Regions from separate parts of the Streptomyces sp. NBC_01283 genome, predicted to be linked through region 1. Evidence: riboswitches for the same ligand, from Rfam matches in the RefSeq annotation. Region 1 holds a riboswitch; each other region holds the start of a gene.
The links. Region 1 has a riboswitch for thiamine pyrophosphate ahead of thiM (hydroxyethylthiazole kinase). Riboswitches for the same ligand answer to the same signal wherever they lie in the genome.

Region 1 (5,181 bases):
GCTGGCCGACGCCGCGGCCGCCACGGTGACCCGCGAGCGACGCACCGCGATCCACCGTGCCCTCGCCGCCTGCTGTCGTGGAACCGTCGCGCGCGCCCTGCACACCGCGCTGGCCCAGGAGTCCCCGGACCTGGCCGTCGCCGAAGACACCGCACACGCGGCGGTCGTGGCCCGCACGGTGGGCGAACGTCTGCGCGCGGCCGAGCTGTTGTTCCTCGCCGCACGCCTCACTCCCGCCGATCGGCACCGGCTGCGCCTGGACCGCCTCGCCGAGGCGGCGCAGGAGGCAGCGGCCGGCGGCTCTGCCGCGCTGTCCCGCCTTGCGGCGGACCGCATCGTGGCGGAGCACGGCGCTCCCGCCCAGCAGGTGCACGCCCTGCTGTCCGTTGTCGACGCGCACGGTCAGGACACCGCCGGAACGCGCCCGTTGCTCGCCACCGCCCGCAGGACCGCCGCCCAGGACCCCGCGTTGCTCGCCGCCGTCGAACTGCGCGCCGCAGTGCAGGCCAACCTCTCCGGCGCGGATGCAACCAGTGCCCTGCACCACGCGCAGGCCGCCACCGGCCTGGCCGAAACAGCTCGCGACATCCCGCTGGAGGCGGCCGCGCTCACGATGACCGCCCGGATGCAGCGCGTCCTGGGCCACCTCGACACCGCCACGGCCACCTTGGACCGGGCACTGTCGCTGGCCGTGCCGCCTGCGCGGCTGGGGATCCGCAACAGCCCTCAGTACCTCGCCGCCCGCCACGCGGTGTTCGACGCCCGCCTGCCCGAGGCCCGCGCTCTCCTCCTGCACCTGATGCCCGCGGCCCAGGAGTGCGGTGAGCCGGAGGACCTGGTGGATCTGTGGCGCAGCCTCGCCGAGGTCGAGGCAGGGCGTGGTGCCTGCGGTCAGGCGCTGCACTGGTCGGCCCGTGCCGTCGACCTCACGGCGGCGGCGGGCCTGTCGCCCGGTCCCGCTTGGTACACGGCAGCCATGGCCGAGGCCGGCGGCGGCAGTTTCGCCCACGCACTGCGCTACGCCGCCCACGGCGTGCGCGCCTCGCGCGAGGAACAGGACGCGCTGCACACCACACGCGGTCTATGGGCCCTGGGCGCCGCACTTCTGCACACCGGTCGCGTCGAGAAGGCCGCCGCGACGCTGTCGGAGGTCGCGGAGCTGGAGTCGCGCTCGGGGGCCGCTGATCCAGCCGTGCTGCGCTGGCAGGGGGACGCGGTGGAGGCGTACGCGCTCTGCGGTCGTACGGACGAGGCCCGCGGTCTGCTGGATCACATGCAGGAACGGGTGGGAGCGCACCCCGCACACGCCGCTCTGCGTGCAGCGCTGACCCGCGCCCGAGGCCTGTGCCGCTACCTCGACGGTGGCGACGCCGTCGCCGAGGCCGCGGAACTCCTGGCGGACGCGGCCCACGGTTTCGCAGCGCTCGGCCTCCCCGTCGAGGAGGGCCGCACCCACCTGCTGCGCGGCCGTGTCGAACGCCGCCGCCGGCGTGCCGCCGCTGCGCGAACGGCGTGGGAAAGGGCCCGTACGCTCTTCGAAGACGCCGAAGCACGCCCCTGGACCGCGCTTGCGAACAACCACCTGGCTCACCTGACAGGCCATCCCTCCGCACCCAGCAACTCGCCGGCACCGACGCCCCAACGTCTGACCGAGCACGAATTGCATCTGGCCGAACTCGTGCGCACCGGCGCGACGAACCAGGAAGCGGCCCAGCAGATGTTCATCTCGGTCAAAACCGTAGAAACCATGCTGAGCCGCATCTACCGCAAGCTCGGCATCCGCTCCCGCACCCAACTCGCCACCGCGCTCACGCGTGAGCACTGACCGCTGACCGCTGACCGCTGACCGCCACCAGCGGAGCCGTGTCGTGCCGTGCGGTGCCCCGAGTGCGAACTCCCGTTCCCGGGGGAGGTACATTGCGTGGTGACCACCGCGGGAGCTCGGGAGTAGCCGGGCTGAGAGGGCGGACGGGACTTGCTCCCCTTTCTGCCGACCGCATGAACCTGGACCGGGTAATGCCGGCGTAGGAAGGGTGCTGACGATGGATGCTGCCTCCGTACCTGCCCAAAACGGCCCTGCCGTTTCCCGTGAGGCCGTGGCCGACGTGATCGCGTCGCTGCGGAGCTCCGCACCCCTTGTGCACTGCCTGACCAACGTCGTGGTGTCGCAGTTCACCGCGAACGTGCTGCTCGCGGCGGGGGCCTCCCCCGCGATGGTGCACAGCCCGCAGGAGGCCGGAGCACTGGCCCGGGTGGCCGGGGGCGTCCTGGTCAACCTGGGGACGGTCACGTCCGCGACGGCCGAGGCGATGCGCATCGCGGTCAAAGAAGCGGCCGGGGCCGGGCGCCCGTGGGTGCTCGACCCGGTGGCGGTCGGCGCGCTGCCCTGGCGCACCGGCCTGGCCCGCGAACTCCTGGAGAGCGCGCCGCCAGCGGTCATTCGCGGCAATGCTTCCGAGATCCTGGCGCTGGACAGCGGCGGCACGGGCGGGCGCGGCGTGGACAGTACGGATGCCCCCGAGGCGGCGCTGGCCGCGGCCGGCGCGCTGGGCCGGCGCTACGGCTGCGCGGTCGCCGTGAGCGGTCCGGAAGACGTCCTTACCGACGGGACGCGCGTGGTGCGTGTGGCCAATGGGCACCCGCTGCTGCAGCGGGTGACGGGAACCGGCTGCTCACTGGGCGCCCTGGTGGCTGCTTGCACGGCCGTCACCGGCGACGCGCTGCTGGCCGCCACTGCCGCGACGGGCCTGCTCACCGTGGCCGCGGAGAGCGCCGCCACGCGCTCGACGGGGCCCGGCACGTTCGCGGTCGCACTGATCGATGCGCTGTACGAACTCAGCCCCGACCGGCTCGCCGAGGCCCTCAACCTGCGCTGAGCGCAGGGGTGTTGCGGGGTTTGCAGTGAGCGGTCGGCCGGACGCCACCTGCTGAACAGCCTCCGCCGACCTGGGGTGCGACCCACCACCAAGTCGGTCAGACCCCGCAGACGCACACCCTCACCCCTGCCGGACAACTCAAGGTTCCTGCACGCCAGGGCCCTGTCTTTCCCTGCACCTCCCGCTGCGTTTCCCACGCCCTTGCCCGGCCGGGAGACCCCAAGGAGCACCCCATGCGACCACCACTTGACCTCTCCCTGTATCTCGTCACCGACACCCGGCTCTGCGGCGACCGCGGTGTCGCGGCCACCGTGGCAGCCGCCGTCAAGGGCGGTGTGACCGCTGTCCAGTTGCGCGAGCCGGACGCGGACGCCCGCACGCTGTGCGCGCTCGGCCAGGCGATCCAGGCCGAACTCGCGGGCACCGGCGTCCCCTTGATCGTCAATGATCGTCTGGATGTGGCGGTCCGGCTGGACGCGGACGGCGTCCACCTGGGGCAGCGGGACCTCTCCCCCACGACCGCCCGACGCCGGCTCGGTCCCCACGCCTACATCGGCCTGTCCGTCAGCCGTCCCGGGCAGCTGGCGCACGTACCGGATGCCGTCGACCACCTCGGTGTCGGTCCGGTGTTCGAGCAGTCCACCAAGCCGGACGCGGACGCCCCGCTCGGTCTGGGCGGGCTGGCCCGGATCGTCCAGGAGAGCCCGCTGCCGTGCGTGGCCATCGGCGGGATCGGCGTTTCCCAGGCCGCCGCGGTCAAGGCGAGCGGTGCGGCCGGGATCGCTGTCATCAGCGCGATCTGCGGACAGCCCGACCCCGAGGCCTCAGCACGCTCCCTCATCCGCACCCTGCGCCAGGAGGTCCCCGCATGACCAGCCCGCCCATCGCCCTCAGCATCGCCGCCAGCGACCCCTCCGGCGGCGCCGGCATCCAAGCCGACCTGAAGGCGTTCTCCGCCAACGGCGCTTACGGAACAGCCGTCCTGACCGCCCTGACCGCACAGAACACCCAGGGCGTCACCGGCATCCATGCCGTGCCTGCGGCGTTCGTCACCGAGCAGCTCGACACGCTGTTCGCCGACGTCCGGGTGGACGCCGTCAAGATCGGAATGCTGGCCGACGCCGCCATCGCCGCAGCCGTCGCGGACGCGCTGGAGCGCCACCGCCCCCGGTACGTCGTCCTGGACCCCGTCATGGTCTCGACCAGCGGTCACCGTCTCCTGGAGGCCGATGCGGTGAGCGTGCTGCGCGAGCGTCTCCTGCCCCTCGCCGACCTCATCACCCCCAACCTCCCCGAGGCCGGCGACCTCCTCGGCATCGCCGCCGCACAGAACCGCACCGACGCCGTCGAGCAGGCCCGCGCACTCCTCCAAGCCGGCGCCCAGCGTGTCCTGCTCAAGGGCGGCCACCACACGCACGACGCAGAATCCGTCGACATCCTCGCTGACGCCACCGACGCCACAGGAGCCACAGGCGCCTTGGGCGCGGGCGTCACCGAGCTGTCCGCGCCTCGCGTGGACACACGCAACACCCATGGCACCGGCTGCACCCTCTCCGCCGCGATCGCCGCCCTCCGCCCGCAGCACGACGACTGGAACACCGCTGTCCGCGCCGCGAAGGACTACCTGACCGGGGCCCTGCGCGCGGCCGACACCCTGCACGTCGGCCACGGTCACGGTCCTGTCCACCACTTCCACCAGTACTGGAGCTGAGCACCATGACCACGACGTTCTGCGACGAGCTGTGGACCGCCACGGCCGAGATACGTTCGGCCATCGACAAGCTGCCGTTTCTCACCGGCCTCGGCGACGGCACCCTGGACCGGGAGAAGTTCGTCTACTACCTGGCCCAGGACGCCCTCTACCTGCGCGACTACGCCCGTGCGCTGGCCAGCGCCGCCGCGAAAGCGGACCGGCCGCAGGACATCGCGTTCTTCGCGAAGTCCGCCCACGACGCCGTTGTCGTCGAAAGCTCCCTGCACCAGAGCAACGTCGTCGACGTCGATGCCTGGGCCCCCTCCCCCACCTGCACCGGATACACCTCCTACCTGCTCTCCGTGGCCCACACCCAGGGATACCCGGAGCTGGCCGCCGCGGTCCTGCCCTGCTTCTGGATCTACGCCGAGGTGGGCCGGGGGCTCCTCGAGCAGGCCGGCGACCTCGCTGCCCACCCCTACGGCGACTGGATCGCCACGTACGCCGACGAAGAGTTCGAAGCCGCCACCGAACACGCCCGGCAGATCGTCAACCGGCTCGCGGACCAGGCCGACCCGGCCACCCGCGCACGCATGAGTACGGCCTTCACCA
Region 2 (5,181 bases), 6.3 Mb from region 1:
GTACACCCCCACCACGTTCGGGTGCGAGAGCCGGGCGATCGACTTCGCCTCGCGGATGAAGCGCTCGACGAACGAGACGTCGGCGGCCAGCGTCGGGTGCATCACCTTGAGCGCGAGCACGCGGTCGAGGCGGGTGTCCACGGCCCGGTAGACCGTGGCCATCCCGCCGACCGCGATCCGCCCGTCCACGCGGTAGCGGCCGTCGAGCACCTGCCCGACGAGCGGGTCCTGAAGGGTCGTGTCCACGCAGGGAGTCTACGAGCCACCGCTGACACGGTTGCCCGCCCGGTCGGACTCGGGCCCCGACTGCAGCCGAGCTGTAACAGGCGCGGGACGCTCAGAACGCGGGCCGCTCCGGGTCGAGCCGGGCCATTCCCTCCACGGGCGAGGACGCCTCGGCGAAGTGGCGCCGGGGAATGCGCCCCGCACGGTACGCGAGCCGTCCCGCCTCGACGCCGTGCCGCATGCCCTCGGCCATCAGAACCGGTTCCTGCGCCCGTGTAACAGCGGAGGCGAGCATCACACCCGCACACCCCAGTTCCATCGCGAGCGCCGCGTCGGACGCCGTGCCCGCCCCCGCGTCGAGGATCACCGGCACGCCCGCGCGTTCGACGATCAGCTGGAAGTTGTGCGGGTTGCGGATGCCGAGCCCGGAGCCGATGGGGGAGCCGAGCGGCATGATCGCCGCGCAGCCCACGTCCTCCAGCTTCCGGGCCAGGACCGGGTCGTCGTTCGTGTACGGGAGGACCGTGAAGCCGTCGTCGACGAGGATCTCGGCGGCGTCGATGAGCTCGATCGGGTCGGGCAGCAGCGTGCGCTCGTCCGCGATGACCTCCAGCTTGACCAGGTCGGTGCCGAGCGCCTCCCGCGCGAGCCGGGCGGTCAGGACGGCCTCGCCCGCGGTGAAGCAGCCCGCCGTGTTCGGCAGCACACGGATGCCGAGCCGGTCCAGGACGGAGAGCACGGAGCCCTGCACACCGGGATCGAGGCGGCGCATCGCGACCGTCGTCAGCTCCGTCCCGGAGGCGACGAGGGAGCGTTCGAGGACGTCCAGGCTCGGCGCACCGCCCGTACCCATGATCAGGCGGGAGGAAAGGGTGAGCCCGCCGATGACGAAGGCGTCGTCTGCCATGTCGGTTCAGCCTCCTTGTACGGCGGTGAGGATCTCGACGCGGTCGCCGTCGCTGAGCGGGGTGGCCGACCAGCGCGTGCGCGGGACGACGGTTTCGTTGAGGGCGGCGGCGACGCCGGACGGGGCCGCGGTCAGGGTGGCGACGAGATCTTCGAGCGTGGTGCCCGCGGCCACGTCGCGTGCTTCTCCGTTGACGGAGACGGCTGTCACTGCTGGGAGGGTCATGCGGGCTGCTCCATGAAGCGCTGCGTGCGGGGGGTGCCGGCGAAGCGCAGAGGGGTGAACCCCCGTGCCTCGTCGGGCAGTTCACCGGTGGTCAGGGCGTGCGCCAGCACGTCACCGGTGACGGGCGTCAGAAGTACGCCGTTGCGGTAGTGCCCGGTGGCCAGCTGGAGGCCGGGGAGCGCGGTCGGACCGAGCAGCGGCGCGTTGTCGGGGGAGCCGGGGCGCAGGCCCGCGCGGGTCTCCGTCAGCGGCAGTTCCGTGATGCCGGGTACGAGCTCGTGGGAGTCCCGCAGCAGCTCGTACACGCCGCCCGCGGTGACCGTCGTGTCCCAGCCGAGCTCCTCGCTCGTCGCGCCGACGACGAGCTCGCCGTTCTCGCGCGGCACCAGGTAGACGTGGCTGCCGCGCACGACGGCGCGCACGGTGCGGCTCAGGAACGGCGCGTACCGCTGCGGCACCGTGAGCCGCAGCACCTGCCCCTTCACGGGGCGTACGGGCGGCAGGACACCCTCCGGGACGCCGGAGAGGCGTCCGCTGAGGCTGCCCGCGGCGAGCACGGTCTGACCGGCCTCCAGGGCGGTGCCGTCGGCGAGGACGACACCGGTGGCCCGGTCCCGTACGACCGACAGGCGGTCCGCCCACGCGTGGTGGAAGACCACGCCCGCCCGCTCGCAGGCCACCAGGAGCGCCGCGGCGAGCCTGCGCGGGTCGATCTGGTGGTCGCCGTCGACACGCAGTCCGCCCCGGACGCCCGGTGCGAGCATCGGTTCGAGGCGGCGGCACTCGCGCCCGCTCAGCCACTCCGATGCGAGCCCCGACTGCTGCTGAAGGGCGTGCAGCTCCCGCAGATGGGCACGGTCGTCGGAGTCGAGCGCCACGGCGAGCGTGCCGCACGCGCGGTAGCCGAGATCGCGGCCGCTCGCCTCGGTCAGCTCCGCCGCGAAGTCGGGATAGCGCCGCGCGGAGGCCAGATTCAGGCCGAGCAGCGCCTGCTCCCCGTAGTGCAGCTCGGTGACGGCGGCCAGCATGCCCGCTGCGACCTGCGCCGCGCCGCCGCCGGGCTCGGGGTCCACGACCGCGGCGGACAGGCCGCGCTGGGCCGCCCGCCAGGCCGTGACCAGGCCGATGATGCCGCCCCCGACGACAAGGACGTCGGTCGTCTCCCGGGGTGGTGTACGTGGATGCATGGGTGTCCAGCCCCTCCCTTCGCCGGCATGACCCGGATCAGGTTCGTACGGTCGGAGGCCGTCCAGCCTCCCTCTCAGCCCGGTGCGTCCGGGCTCCCGCGAGTGCTCTGCACGGCAACCTTAGCCCTTGGTGTCCCGGGGTAGGTAGGGCAGCTGGGCGGTCAGGAGCAGTGACGGTGTGTCAGAGATCTCCTCGCGGGTCCCTGAGGCGCGCGTCGCCCGCCGCCCTAGAGTGATCGGGTGAGTGAGCAGCGGAGGCAGGAAGAGCGCCGGGTCGTCATCGTCGGTGCGGGGATGGCAGGGGTGCAGACCGCCGTGGCCCTGCGCGAGCAGGGGTTCGCCGGTGCGGTCACCCTGATCGGCGCGGAGCCCCATCAGCCGTACGACAGGCCGCCGTTGTCCAAGGCCGTGCTGCTCGGCAAGGCGGAGGGCTCCGCCTTCGACATCGACTTCGAGGCACTCGGCATCGAGCTGAGCCTGGGCCACGAGGTCACGGGCGTCCGCCCCGCGGACCACGAACTGGACACCGCGTCCGGCCCGGTGCCCTACGACGCCCTCGTCATCGCCACCGGCGCCCGCCCGATCCTGCTCCCCGGTGTCTCCGGGGTCCCCGGCGTCCATCTGCTGCGCACCCTCGACGACGCCGAGCGGCTGCGGCCCGTGCTCGCCGAACAGCACCGCATCGTGGTCGTCGGTGCCGGCTGGATCGGCGCCGAGTTCGCGACCGCCGCACGCGAGGCGGGCTGCTCGGTCACCGTCGTCGAGGCCGCCGCGCGTCCGCTCGCCGGGGCGCTGCCCGCGGAGGTCGCGGCGCCGATGACGTCCTGGTACGCCGACTCCGGAGCCGAACTGCGCACCCACGCGCGCGTGGACCGCGTCGAGCCCGGCAGCGTCCTCCTGGACGACGGCACCCGGCTGCCCGCGGACGCGGTCGTCGTCGGCATCGGCGCACGCCCCGCCACGGACTGGCTCGCGGACTCCGGCATCACCCTGGGCGCCCACCGTGAGGTCCTCGCCGACGACCACCTGCGGACGTCGGAACCCGACGTGTACGCGGTCGGCGACTGCTCATCCTTCCCTTCGGGACGGTACGGCGAGCGCCTGCTCGTCCACCACTGGGACAACGCCCTCCAGGGCCCGCGCACGGTCGCGGCGAACATCATCGGCGAGACCCCTTCGGCGTACGACCCGGTCCCGTACTTCTGGTCCGAGCAGTTCGGCCGCTTCGTCCAGTACGCGGGCCATCACGCGTCCGCCGACGAGCTGGTGTGGCGCGGCGACCCCTCGGGGGCGGCCTGGAGCGTGTGCTGGCTCCGGCGGGGCGCCCTGGTGGCCCTCCTCGCGGTGGGCCGTCCCAGGGACCTGGCGCAGGGCCGCAAGCTGATCGAGGCGGGCGCCCGCCTGTCCGCCGAGCTGGCGGCGGACCCCGCCGTACCGCTCAAGAAGGCAGTGCTGCCCTAAGCGCTGCCGTCACCGACGCCGGGACCGCGGGGGACCCGCTGCCCGGCCGCTGTCGGTGCCCGGAGCTACGCTTGTCCCCGTGACCGAGATTGACGCAAAGACTGATGCTCTCGTCCCCGAGTGGCTCCACCTCCCCGACATCGCAGAAATGCTCGACGTCGAGGTGACGCGTGTGCGCCAGCTGGTCAAGGAGGGCCAGCTGATCGCCGTGCGCCGTGGTGAGAACCGCGCGCTCGCCGTGCCGGCGGCCTTCATCGACGGCGACAAGATCGTCAAGGGCCTCACCGGCACCCTGACGCTCCTGCGGGACGACGGCTTCTCCGACGAAGAGATGCTGGAGTGGCTCTTCACTCCGGACCCGACCCTGCCCGGCACCCCCGCGCAGGCACTCAGTGAGAATCGCGGCACGGAGGTGAAGCGCCGCGCCCAGGCGCTCGCCGTCTGACCGGGACGCGTCCGACCGAGGCGCGTCCGACCGAAACGGAAAACCGTTGCGTACGGGCCGTGGGTCCCCCGGGGACCCACGGCGCGTAGGCCACCGACGACCCGGGGGGACCTCTTCATGGCCACCAAGCCTGCCCGCGAGCAGCTCGCCGACGCCCGCCTCTACCTGTGTGTGGACGCCCGCAAGCGCCAGGGAGACCTCCCCGAGTTCCTCGACGCCGTCCTCGGCGGCGGCGTCGACATCGTGCAGCTGCGGGACAAGGGCATGGAGGCGGCCGAGGAGCTCGACCACCTGCGGGTCTTCGCCGACGCCGCCCGCCGGCACGGCAAGCTCCTCGCCGTGAACGACCGCGCGGACGTCGCGCACGCCATCGGCGCCGACGTGCTGCACCTGGGCCAGGGCGACCTGCCCGTCCCCGCGGCTCGCGCGGTCCTCGGCCAGGACGTGCTCGTGGGCCGCTCCACGCACGCCGACACCGAGGCCGCCGCCGCGGCCACGCAGGACGGCGTGGACTACTTCTGCACCGGCCCCTGCTGGCCCACCCCCACCAAGCCCGGTCGGTACGCCCCCGGGCTCGACCTCGTCCGGTACACGGCCTCGCTCGGCACGGACCGCCCGTGGTTCGCCATCGGCGGCATCGACGCGGGCAACCTCGACGAGGTGCTCGAAGCGGGCGCCCGCCGCGTCGTCGTCGTACGGGCGATCACGGAGGCGGACGACCCGGCCGCCGC
Region 3 (5,181 bases), 4.3 Mb from region 1:
GAGGCCCTGGAGCACTGGCGGGACGCCATCGGCGTACCGGTGTACTTCGCCGTCTACCGCGAGGGCGAGATCGAGGTCGTGGCCGTCGCGGACACACCCGGGAATCCGGCGGTGGAGGAGTGGGCCGACTTCCGCGAGACCGGACACGCCCATGCGATCGGGCAATGTCTGCTCGCTCAACTCGACGACGAACAGCGGCAGGACCACCTCTCCCGCTATCCGGTGCAGTCGACCACCCGGTACTCGGTCCGTGACAACCGGAGTTTCATCCGACGCCTGGACGGGATGGGCCGGATGAAGCCCGTGGTGGAGCGGCAGGAGTACGCGTTGGGGACGGTCTGCGCCGCGATTCCGATCACTGCGGGTAACACTGCGGCGACCATGGCAATTTCCGTTCCGGCCTATCAGGCGGACCGGCTACTCCCTGCGGCTGAGCGCTTGCAGAATGAGATCGGAAGGCTACTAGGGACACTTGCCTTCTCTATCAGCATCTGAAAACTCACTCCTTGTGATCTGATGTGTACGTTAAGCAAGATGCCATGAGTGTCAGGGAGTTGGTTCCTGGCCAGTCGAGCTTTAGCGACGGGGTAGGCGGACGATGCGCGAGTCGGTCCAGGCAGAGGTCATGATGAGCTTCCTCGTTTCCGAGGAGCTGTCGTTTCGCATCCCGGTGGAGCTGCGTTATGAGACCGGCGATCCCTACGCCGTCCGGCTGACCTTCCATCTCCCCGGAGACGCACCCGTGACCTGGGCCTTCGGGCGGGAGCTGCTGGTCGACGGGGTGGGCGGGGCCTGCGGTGACGGGGACGTGCACATCGCCCCCACCGATCCCGAGCTGCTCGACGAGGTGCTGATCCGGCTTCAGGTCGGTGCGGACCAGGCGCTGTTCAGGGTGGGGATCCCACCGCTCCTCGCCTTCCTGGACCGTACGGACAAGCTGGTTCCGCTGGGGCAGGAGCGGGCGCTCGCCGACTTCGAGACCCACCTGGACGAAGCGCTGGACCGGATCCTCGCCGAGGAGCAGAGCGCCGGCTGACTCCGCGAGCCAAGGGGCGCAGCCGTACGGCAGATTGGTGCATTTCGTGGCATCGGCCGCGTGAGCCTTGCGGTGCCGGGACGCGTGAGCCTCAGGCCTTGCGGCGCCGGCCCTTTCCGCCGCGGCTCTGCTTGGGTGCGGGGTGGACAGGGGGCGCGGGAGCGGCGGGAGTGGCACCGCCTCCAGGGTGGGCCGCGCCTCCCGCGTGGGCTGTGCCTCCCGTGTGGCCCGTGTGGCCCGTGTGGCCCGTGGGAGTCGAGCGGTCGGCCGAGACCACCAGGGCCGCGAGCGCGGTCGTCACCGGTACGGAGGCGACCAGGCCGATCGAGCCGACCAGGGTGCGCACGATCTCCTCGGCCACCAGCTCGCTGTTGGCCACCGTGCCCACGCTGCTCTGGGCGATCGAGAAGAGCAGCAGCAGGGGCAGCGCGGCACCCGCGTAGGCCAGGACCAGGGTGTTGACGACCGAGGCGATGTGGTCGCGGCCGATGCGGATGGCGGCGCCGTACAGACCGCGCCAGCCCATCGTGGGGTTGGCCTGGTGCAGTTCCCAGACGGCGGACGTCTGCGTCACCGTCACGTCGTCGAGCACGCCGAGCGAGCCGATGATGACGCCGGCGAGCAGCAGGCCGCTCATGTCGATGGACGGATACAGGCCGTGGATCAGGCCGGTGTTGTCGTCCGTGTTGCCGGTCAGTGAGGCCCAGCCGATGAAGAGCGAGCCGAGGAGGCCGATGAGGAGCAGGGAGATCAGCGTGCCGAGGACCGCGACCGAGGTACGCGCCGTGAGGCCGTGGCACAGATAGAGCGCGATCAGCATGATGGCGCTGGCCCCGATCACCGCCACGACCAGCGGGTTCGAGCCCTGCAGGATCGCGGGCAGGATGAAGAACGTCAGGACCAGGAAGCTCAACGCCAGCGCCACCAGGGCCATGACGCCGCGCATCCGTCCCACCACGACCACGGCGAGGGCGAAGATCCCGGCGAGCAGCGCCATGGGGAACTTCCGGTTCACGTCGGTGACCGAGTACTGCAACGCCTCGGGGGCCGTGGGCTCGTAGGCGACCACCACCTCCTGGCCCTGGCGCAACTGCCGCGGTGAGTCCGGCTGGACGATCTCGGTGAAGGTGCGGCCCTTGTCCTTTCCGCTGGTCACCTCGATCGTCGCCTTCTTGCAGACGCCCTTCGCACGGGACTGCGCCGACTGCCCCTCGGCGGTGGAGGTGTCGCCGTTGGGCGGGGTCTGGGAGGCGTTCACGTCCTTGCAGGGGAGCTCCTGCAGCTTCGTCACCGTGGCCGACTGGGTCTGCCGGTCGAAGCCGACTCCGGTGCGTTCGTGGGACGGTGCGCCCCCTGGCCAGAACACCGCGAGCCCCACGACCACCGCCGCGGCGAAAGGAATCAGCACGGCGGCGATGACCTTGCGCAGATGCTTGGAGACGGGGGCGGCCGGGCCATGGCTGTGGGAGTGCCCGTGCGGATCCTGCGGCACGTTCTGGGCGGGCGGCTGGGACGGCGGCTGTGTGGTGGTCACTGCCCGATCATCGCAAGAACGGAGGGGGCCCTCTGTTCAGCGCGCCCGACGTGACGCTAGCGTGGAGGCACCTTTGCAATCGCGGGAGCTCGGAGCACCGGGCTGAGAGGGCGCTGACCTCCGTACGAAACGGTATGAACCGTACGGAATCCGCTGCGTCGACCGCCGAACCTGTTACCGGGTAATGCCGGCGTAGGGAGTAGGTCTCATGACCACATCGGACACACGCACGCCTGCCTCCAGCAGCGACGAGAACAACAAGAACGGCGAGAACGCCGGAAACGGCGAGAACACGGTCGCCGCGGAGGCCGGGAAGTCCATCGGCTGGCACAAGGCGTACGTCGAGGGTTCACGCCCCGACCTGCGGGTGCCGGTCCGACAGGTGCACCTCACCAACGGCAAGGCCGTGACCCTGTACGACACTTCGGGGCCGTACACCGACGAGTCCATCGACACCGACGTCCGCAGGGGCCTCGCGCCCCTCCGCGAGAACTGGATCATCGCCCGCGGCGACACCGAGGAGTACGTGGGCCGCCCGCCCCGTCCCGAGGACGACGGCATCAAGCACACCTCGCCGCGCGGCGGCCTGAAGAACCTCGACGCGGTCTTCCCCGGCCGCCCGCGCCAGCCCCGCCGGGGCCGTGGCGGCCAGGCGGTGACGCAGCTCGCGTACGCCCGCCGTGGCGAGATCACGCCCGAGATGGAGTTCATCGGGATCCGCGAGAACCTCGACCCCGAGGTCGTGCGCGCGGAGGTCGCCGAGGGCCGCGCGGTGATCCCCGCCAACGTCAATCACCCGGAGATCGAGCCGATGATCATCGGCAAGAAGTTCCTGGTGAAGGTCAACGCCAACATCGGCAACTCCGCGGTGACCTCCTCCATCGAGGAGGAGGTGGACAAGATGACCTGGGCGACCAAGTGGGGCGCCGACACGGTCATGGACCTGTCCACCGGGCGCAACATCCACACCACCCGCGAGTGGGTCCTGCGCAACTCCCCCGTGCCCATCGGCACCGTGCCGCTCTACCAGGCCCTGGAGAAGGTCGACGGCCAGGCCGAGGCGCTGACCTGGGAGATCTACAAGGACACGGTCATCGAGCAGGCCGAACAGGGCGTGGACTACATGACGGTGCACGCGGGCGTGCGCCTTCCGTACGTCCCGCTGACCGCCAACCGCAAGACCGGCATCGTCTCGCGCGGTGGCTCGATCATGGCGGCCTGGTGTCTCGCGCACCACAAGGAGAGCTTCCTCTACGAGAACTTCGAGGAGCTGTGCGAGATCCTCGCGGCGTACGACGTGACGTACTCGCTCGGTGACGGTCTGCGTCCCGGTTCGATCGCGGATGCCAACGACGAGGCGCAGTTCGCCGAGCTGCGCACGCTCGGGGAACTCAACACGATCGCCAAGCGTCATAACGTACAGACCATGATCGAGGGCCCGGGACATGTCCCGATGCACAAGATCAAGGAGAACATCGACCTTCAGCAGGAGATCTGCGAGGAGGCGCCGTTCTACACGCTCGGCCCGCTGACCACGGACATCGCGCCCGCGTACGACCACATCACGTCCGGCATCGGCGCCGCGATGATCGGCTGGTGGGGCACGGCGATGCTCTGCTACGTCACGCCCAAGGAGCACCTGGGCCTGCCCAACCGCGACGACGTGAAGACCGGCGTCATCACGTACAAGATCGCGGCCCACGCGGCGGACCTCGCCAAGGGGCACCCGGGCGCGCAGGACTGGGACGACGCGCTCTCGGACGCACGCTTCGAGTTCCGCTGGGAGGACCAGTTCAACCTGGCTCTCGACCCGGTCACGGCGCGGGAGTTCCACGACGAGACGCTCCCCGCGGAGCCCGCGAAGACGGCGCATTTCTGCTCGATGTGCGGTCCGAAGTTCTGCAGCATGAAGATTAGCCACAGCATCACGGAGCAGTTCGGCGGTACTGCGGCTGCGGACGCGACGGCTGAGGAGGTCGCGGCGGGGATGCTCCAGAAGTCGAAGGAGTTCGCCGCGAGCGGGAATCGGGTGTACCTGCCGCTGGCGGACTGACGCGCAGTTAAACGCCGCTCCAGGAGACTTCGGCTTCTGGAGCGGCGCTTCCCCGTACGGCGAACCACAGCGGATGGCTAGTGAGGGAGGACCGGATCGGCGACCCGCAGAGCGTTGAGGACCGCGTCCTCGGTGGAGTGCACCTCGGGGTAGAGCTTCTCCGGGTCGGTGTGAAGTCGGTAGTCCCACACGATGCCGTAGATCCCGAGCGTGACGAACGAGAGAAGGAAGTGCATCCCGAAGCTGCGGTTCAGCGCTTGGACGGGCTCGAAGGTCAGCGGATACCGGACAATCCCGAGTTTGGTCCAGGCGACACTGAGTTTGTCGTCGAAGTCCTGTTCAGTGAGCTGGATCTGCCACCAGAAGCGCATCAACCGATAGATCGCGATGCATCCGTAGACCCCTAGCGTGATGAAGGACAGGAAGACCGACAGTCCAGCTTTGATTGGTTTGTGCTCATCCTCGAAACGGCCTTTCACAAAGCGCTGCAGGTCGTCCAGCTCATCGTGACTGGCCTCGTACTGGCCATGCTCCTCGGCGTACTGCTTTGAGGCCTCG
Region 4 (5,181 bases), 2.5 Mb from region 1:
CACAAGCTCGCCCCGCGCATCAGCCCCGGCAAGACCCGCGAGGGCCTGGTCGGAGCGGTGACGTTCGCGATGGCGGGTGGCGCGCTGTGCATGGAGTTCCTGATCGACGGCGGCACGTGGTGGCAGGGGCTGCTCATCGGCCTCGCGGTCGCCGCGAGCGCGACGCTCGGGGACCTGGGCGAGTCGATGATCAAGCGTGACCTCGGCATCAAGGACATGGGCACGCTGCTGCCGGGGCACGGCGGCATCATGGACCGCCTCGACTCGCTGCTGCCGACCGCACCGGTCGTGTGGCTGCTGCTCGTGATCTTCGTAGGGTCCGGCTGACCTGCGCATGCGTACGTGAGGGGCTCGCCGTCCATCTGGACGGCGAGCCCCTTTTCGCATGCCGCGTGCGGTGTGCCGTACGCCGCTTACTTCAGCTTGTGGCACGCCTTCTGCGAGAGGTTCTTCCACTGCACACAGACCAGCGTGCCCTTGCGGAGCCTGGGCCCTGTGGTGGTCCCGACCTTGCCCCACTCGACCTCGGCGGCGTTGCCGTGCGGGATCGAGTGGGCCTTGCGCCAGCTCTTGCCGACGTGGGTCGAGCCGCCCGGCTGCTTGTACAGCCAGCGCGCCTTGCCCGCCTTGTACGGAGACCTGGCCGACTGGACGTAGTTCAGGCCACGCTTGGCGGACCCCTTCTTGTTCCAGTAGAAGAAGGAGACCGAGTACGCGCAGGTCCTGCCGCTCTGCTTCACGCAGCGCACTTCCTGGTGCTTGCTGACCGCCGCGGCCTGGACGCCGGTCCCGGCGTGGGCCGGTGCCGCGGTCGTCACGGCGAGCGCTGCGGTGGCGCCGATCAAGAGCGCCTTCCCCGTTTGATTCAACACGTGCTGATTACCTCCAGCGAAGTTGATGTTGTCGGTGAAGACTCTAGTGATCCATGTCAGGCACATGACAGGCCTTTCGCCGACCGGTTCTCCGTGCCGCCGCGGGTGGACAGGGGAGGGCTCCCATCGTCTGCGACACTGGATGGACCATGCCTGTACCCGGAGAACTCACCTTTGTCGCGCCCCGCGGAGCCAAGAAGCCGCCGCGGCATCTCGCCGACCTCACGCCCGCCGAGCGCAAGGAAGCCGTTGCCGCTGCCGGCGAGAAGCCGTTTCGTGCCAAGCAGCTCTCGCAGCACTACTTCGCGCGGTATGCGCACGACCCGGAGCAGTGGACCGACATTCCCGCCGGTTCACGTCAGAAGCTCCAGGAGGCGCTGCTTCCCGAGCTGATGTCCGTGGTGCGGCACATCAGCTGTGACGACGACACCACGCGCAAGACGCTGTGGCGGCTCTTCGACGGGACGCTCGTCGAGTCCGTGCTCATGCGCTATCCGGACCGCGTGACGATGTGCATCTCGTCGCAGGCCGGGTGCGGGATGAACTGTCCGTTCTGTGCGACGGGGCAGGCCGGGCTCGACCGGAATCTGTCGACCGCCGAGATCGTGCATCAGATCGTTGACGGGATGCGCGCGCTGCGGGACGGGGAGATCCCCGGAGGGCCCGCTCGGCTCTCCAATATCGTGTTCATGGGGATGGGTGAGCCTCTTGCTAACTACAACCGGGTGACCGGGGCGATTCGCAGGCTGACCGATCCCGAGCCGGACGGTGTGGGCCTCTCGCAGCGTGGCATCACCGTGTCGACCGTCGGTCTGGTGCCCGCCATCCACCGCTTCGCCGACGAGGGCTTCAAGTGCCGCCTCGCCATCTCGCTGCACGCGCCCGACGACGAGCTCCGCGACACCCTCGTACCCGTCAACACGCGCTGGAACGTGCGTGAAGTGATGGATGCCGGGTGGGAGTACGCCGCCAAGTCGGGGCGTCGCCTCTCCATCGAGTACGCGCTGATCCGCGACATCAACGACCAGGCCTGGCGCGGTGACCGCCTCGGGCGGCTGCTGAAGAACAAGCCCGTGCACGTGAACCTCATTCCGCTGAACCCGACGCCCGGGTCGAAGTGGACGGCCTCGCGGCCCGAGGACGAGAAGGCCTTCGTGGACGCCATTGCCGCTCATGGGGTGCCCGTCACGGTTCGTGACACCCGGGGCCAGGAGATCGACGGGGCGTGCGGTCAGCTCGCCGCGTCGGAGCGTTAGTCTGCCGGGCGTTAGGCTGGCCGAAACACAACTTCATAGCCGGAACACATCTTCATATTCCGACAGGGGAGCGCCACAGCGCTGAGAGTGCGGCAGCCAAGGACAGGTTGGCCGCAGACCCTCTGAACCTTGCCCGGGTCATTCCGGGTAGGAAGTTCGGACATCACTCAAGCTGTTGCGCCCTGCCCGCGGACCCGTCCGATCCGGTCTGGTCCGCGGGCAGGGCCGCGTCTCTTCCTGGTCACTCCAGGAGGAATGAACTCAGTGAGCACCACCAAGAAGGTCACGGTCACCGCGGTCGCGGTGAGCATCGGGCTCGTCGCGCTCTCCGCGTGCGGCAGCTCGTCGGACAGCGGCGACAAGGCCGACTCCAAGAGCGTCACCCTCGTCAGCCATGACTCCTTCAACGTCTCCAAGGACGTACTGAAGGCGTTCGAGAAGAGCTCCGGCTACAAGGTCAACGTCCTGAAGGACGGCGACGCCGGTGCCGCCGTGAACAAGGCGATCCTCTCGAAGGACAACCCGCAGGGCGATGTCTTCTTCGGCGTCGACAACACCCTGCTCTCGCGTGCGCTCGACAACGGCCTCTTCCAGTCGTACGAGGCCAAGGGCTCGGAGAAGGTCGGGTCGGAGTTCCGGGTCGACGGGGACAAGCACCGGGTGACGCCCGTCGACAGCGGCGACATCTGCGTCAACTACGACAAGAAGTACTTCGCCGACAAGAAGCTGGCGCCGCCGAAGTCCTTCGCGGATCTGACCAAGCCCGCCTACAAGGATCTGCTGGTCACCGAGAACGCCTCGACCTCGTCGCCCGGCCTCGGATTCATGCTCGGCAGCGCCGCGCAGTACGGCGACGACGGCTGGCAGGGCTACTGGAAGAAGCTCAAGGCCAACGGCGTCAAGGTCGTCGACGGCTGGGAGCAGGCCTACAACGAAGAGTTCTCCGGGTCCGCCGGCGGCAAGAAGGCGAAGGGCGACCGGCCGCTCGTCGTCTCGTACGCCTCCTCGCCGCCCGTCGAGGTGCTCTACGCGAAGCCGCAGCCCAAGCAGGCGCCGACCGGCGTCGCGACCGGCACCTGCTTCCGGCAGGTCGAGTACGCGGGTCTGCTCAGCAACGCCAAGAACGAGAAGGGCGGCAAGGCGCTGCTCGACTTCCTGATCGGCGCCGAGTTCCAGAAGGACATGCCGCTGAACATGTTCGTGAACCCGGTGCGGGAGAAGACCGAGCTGCCCGAGCTGTTCGTCAAGCACGGCGTGAAGGTCGACGACCCGGAGACCATGGACCCGAAGAAGATCGCCGACAACCGTGATCAGTGGGTCAAGTCGTGGACCTCGCTCGTACTGAAGTAAGCGGATCCCCTAAGGGGAGCGCCTCTCGCAAGGGGAGCCCTTCACGTAAGGGGAGTGCTTCCCGTAAGGGGCGCTCGCGCGGGAGCGCGGCGCGGCTCGGTCTGATGGCCGTGCCCGTCGCGTTCTTCGCGGTCTTCTTCGCCTATCCGGTCGCCGCGATCGTCGCGCGCGGCCTGAAGGTGGGCGGGGCGTGGCAGTTCGGGCGGATCGCGGAGGTCGTCGGGCAGTCCGACGTCCGGCACGTGCTGTGGTTCACCACCTGGCAGGCGCTCGCGTCGACCGCGCTCACGCTGCTGATCGCGCTGCCCGGCGCGTATGTCTTCGTGCGCTTCGAGTTCAGGGGCAAGCAGGTGCTCCGGGCGGTCGTCACGGTGCCGTTCGTGCTGCCGACGGTCGTCGTCGGGACCGCGTTCCTCGCGCTGCTCGGGCGCGGTGGGCTGCTCGATGAGATGTGGGGTGTGCGGCTCGACACGACCGTGTGGGCGATCCTGCTCGCGCACGTCTTCTTCAACTACGCCGTCGTCGTACGGACCGTCGGCGGGCTCTGGTCGCAGCTCGACCCGCGCCAGGAAGAGGCCGCGCGGATGCTCGGCGCCTCGCGGTGGACCGCTTGGCGCACCGTGACGCTGCCCGCGCTTGGGCCCGCGGTCGCCGCCGCCTCCCTCATGGTCTTTCTGTTCACCTTCACCTCGTTCGGTGTGGTGCAGATCCTCGGCGGGCCCGCGTACTCGACCCTTGAGGTCGAGATCTACCGGCAGACCGCCCAGCTCCTCGACCTGTCCACGGCCGCCGTCCTGACGATCGTGCAGTTCGCGGCGGTCGGCTTGATCCTCGCCGTGCACGCGTGGACGGTGCGCAGGCGGGAGAGTGCCCTGAAGCTCGTCGACGCGTCCGCGGTGGCGCGGCGGCCGCGTGGCGCGGGGCAGTGGGCGCTGCTGGGCGGGGTCATGCTCACCATCGCCGTGCTGATCCTGCTGCCGCTCGGGGTCCTGATCGAGCGCTCGCTGAGCGGCCCCGACGGCTACGGCTTCACCTACTACCGGGAGCTGACATCGGCGGAGGGCGGGGCCTTCCTCGTCCCGCCGATCGAGGCCGTGTGGAATTCGCTCCAGTACGCGCTCGCCGCCACCGCCATCGCCCTGGTGATCGGCGGGCTCGCGGCGGCGGCGCTCACCCGGAGGGCCGGCCGTCTGGTGCGCGGCTTCGACGCGCTGCTGATGCTGCCGCTCGGGGTGTCCGCGGTGACGGTCGGCTTCGGGTTCCTGATCACGCTGGACAAGCCGCCGCTGGACCTTCGGTCCACATGGATCCTGGTGCCGCTCGCGCAGGCGCTGGTGGGCGTGCCCTTCGTCGTACGCACCATGCTTCCCGTCCTGCGCGCGGTGGACGGACGCCTGCGTGAGGCGGCCGCCGTGCTCGGGGCATCGCCGTTGCGGGCGTGGCGTGAGGTCGATCTGCCGATGGTGCGGCGGGCGCTGCTGATCGCCGCGGGGTTCGCCTTCGCCGTTTCCCTGGGGGAGTTCGGCGCGACGGTGTTCATCGCGCGGCCGGACAACCCGACCCTGCCGGTCGCCGTGGCCCGTCTCCTGGGGCGGGCCGGTGAGCTCAACTACGGGCAGGCGATGGCACTTTCGACGATCTTGATGGTGGTGTGCGCGGTGTCGCTGCTGCTGCTCGAACGCCTCCGTACCGACCGCACGACT

Region 2: another riboswitch for thiamine pyrophosphate. It lies ahead of thiO (glycine oxidase ThiO); the one in region 1 lies ahead of thiM (hydroxyethylthiazole kinase).
Region 3: another riboswitch for thiamine pyrophosphate. It lies ahead of thiC (phosphomethylpyrimidine synthase ThiC); the one in region 1 lies ahead of thiM (hydroxyethylthiazole kinase).
Region 4: another riboswitch for thiamine pyrophosphate. It lies ahead of OG302_RS12825 (thiamine ABC transporter substrate binding subunit); the one in region 1 lies ahead of thiM (hydroxyethylthiazole kinase).

Annotation. Positions count from the first base shown of each region.
Region 1 covers NZ_CP108430.1:373,088-378,268, forward strand. The annotation lists gene OG302_RS01515 (LuxR C-terminal-related transcriptional regulator) at 1-1,825, shown strand, start outside; TPP riboswitch at 1,924-2,049, shown strand; gene thiM (hydroxyethylthiazole kinase) at 2,097-2,876, shown strand; gene thiE (thiamine phosphate synthase) at 3,110-3,748, shown strand; gene thiD (bifunctional hydroxymethylpyrimidine kinase/phosphomethylpyrimidine kinase) at 3,745-4,587, shown strand; gene tenA (thiaminase II) at 4,593-5,181, shown strand, end outside.
Region 2 covers NZ_CP108430.1:6,667,648-6,672,828, forward strand. The annotation lists gene pknB (Stk1 family PASTA domain-containing Ser/Thr kinase) at 1-246, opposite strand, end outside; gene OG302_RS30180 (thiazole synthase) at 338-1,132, opposite strand; gene thiS (sulfur carrier protein ThiS) at 1,139-1,357, opposite strand; gene thiO (glycine oxidase ThiO) at 1,354-2,544, opposite strand; TPP riboswitch at 2,542-2,654, opposite strand; gene OG302_RS30195 (NAD(P)/FAD-dependent oxidoreductase) at 2,839-4,005, shown strand; gene OG302_RS30200 (Rv2175c family DNA-binding protein) at 4,085-4,450, shown strand; gene thiE (thiamine phosphate synthase) at 4,568-5,181, shown strand, end outside.
Region 3 covers NZ_CP108430.1:4,699,852-4,705,032, forward strand. The annotation lists gene OG302_RS21410 (IclR family transcriptional regulator) at 1-495, shown strand, start outside; gene OG302_RS21415 (SsgA family sporulation/cell division regulator) at 599-1,036, shown strand; gene OG302_RS21420 (YibE/F family protein) at 1,128-2,570, opposite strand; TPP riboswitch at 2,642-2,786, shown strand; gene thiC (phosphomethylpyrimidine synthase ThiC) at 2,779-4,623, shown strand; gene OG302_RS21430 (DUF4234 domain-containing protein) at 4,701-5,181, opposite strand, start outside.
Region 4 covers NZ_CP108430.1:2,866,223-2,871,403, reverse strand. The annotation lists gene OG302_RS12840 (phosphatidate cytidylyltransferase) at 1-327, shown strand, start outside; gene OG302_RS12835 (hypothetical protein) at 414-872, opposite strand; gene rlmN (23S rRNA (adenine(2503)-C(2))-methyltransferase RlmN) at 1,022-2,128, shown strand; TPP riboswitch at 2,183-2,300, shown strand; gene OG302_RS12825 (thiamine ABC transporter substrate binding subunit) at 2,384-3,478, shown strand; gene OG302_RS12820 (ABC transporter permease) at 3,454-5,181, shown strand, end outside.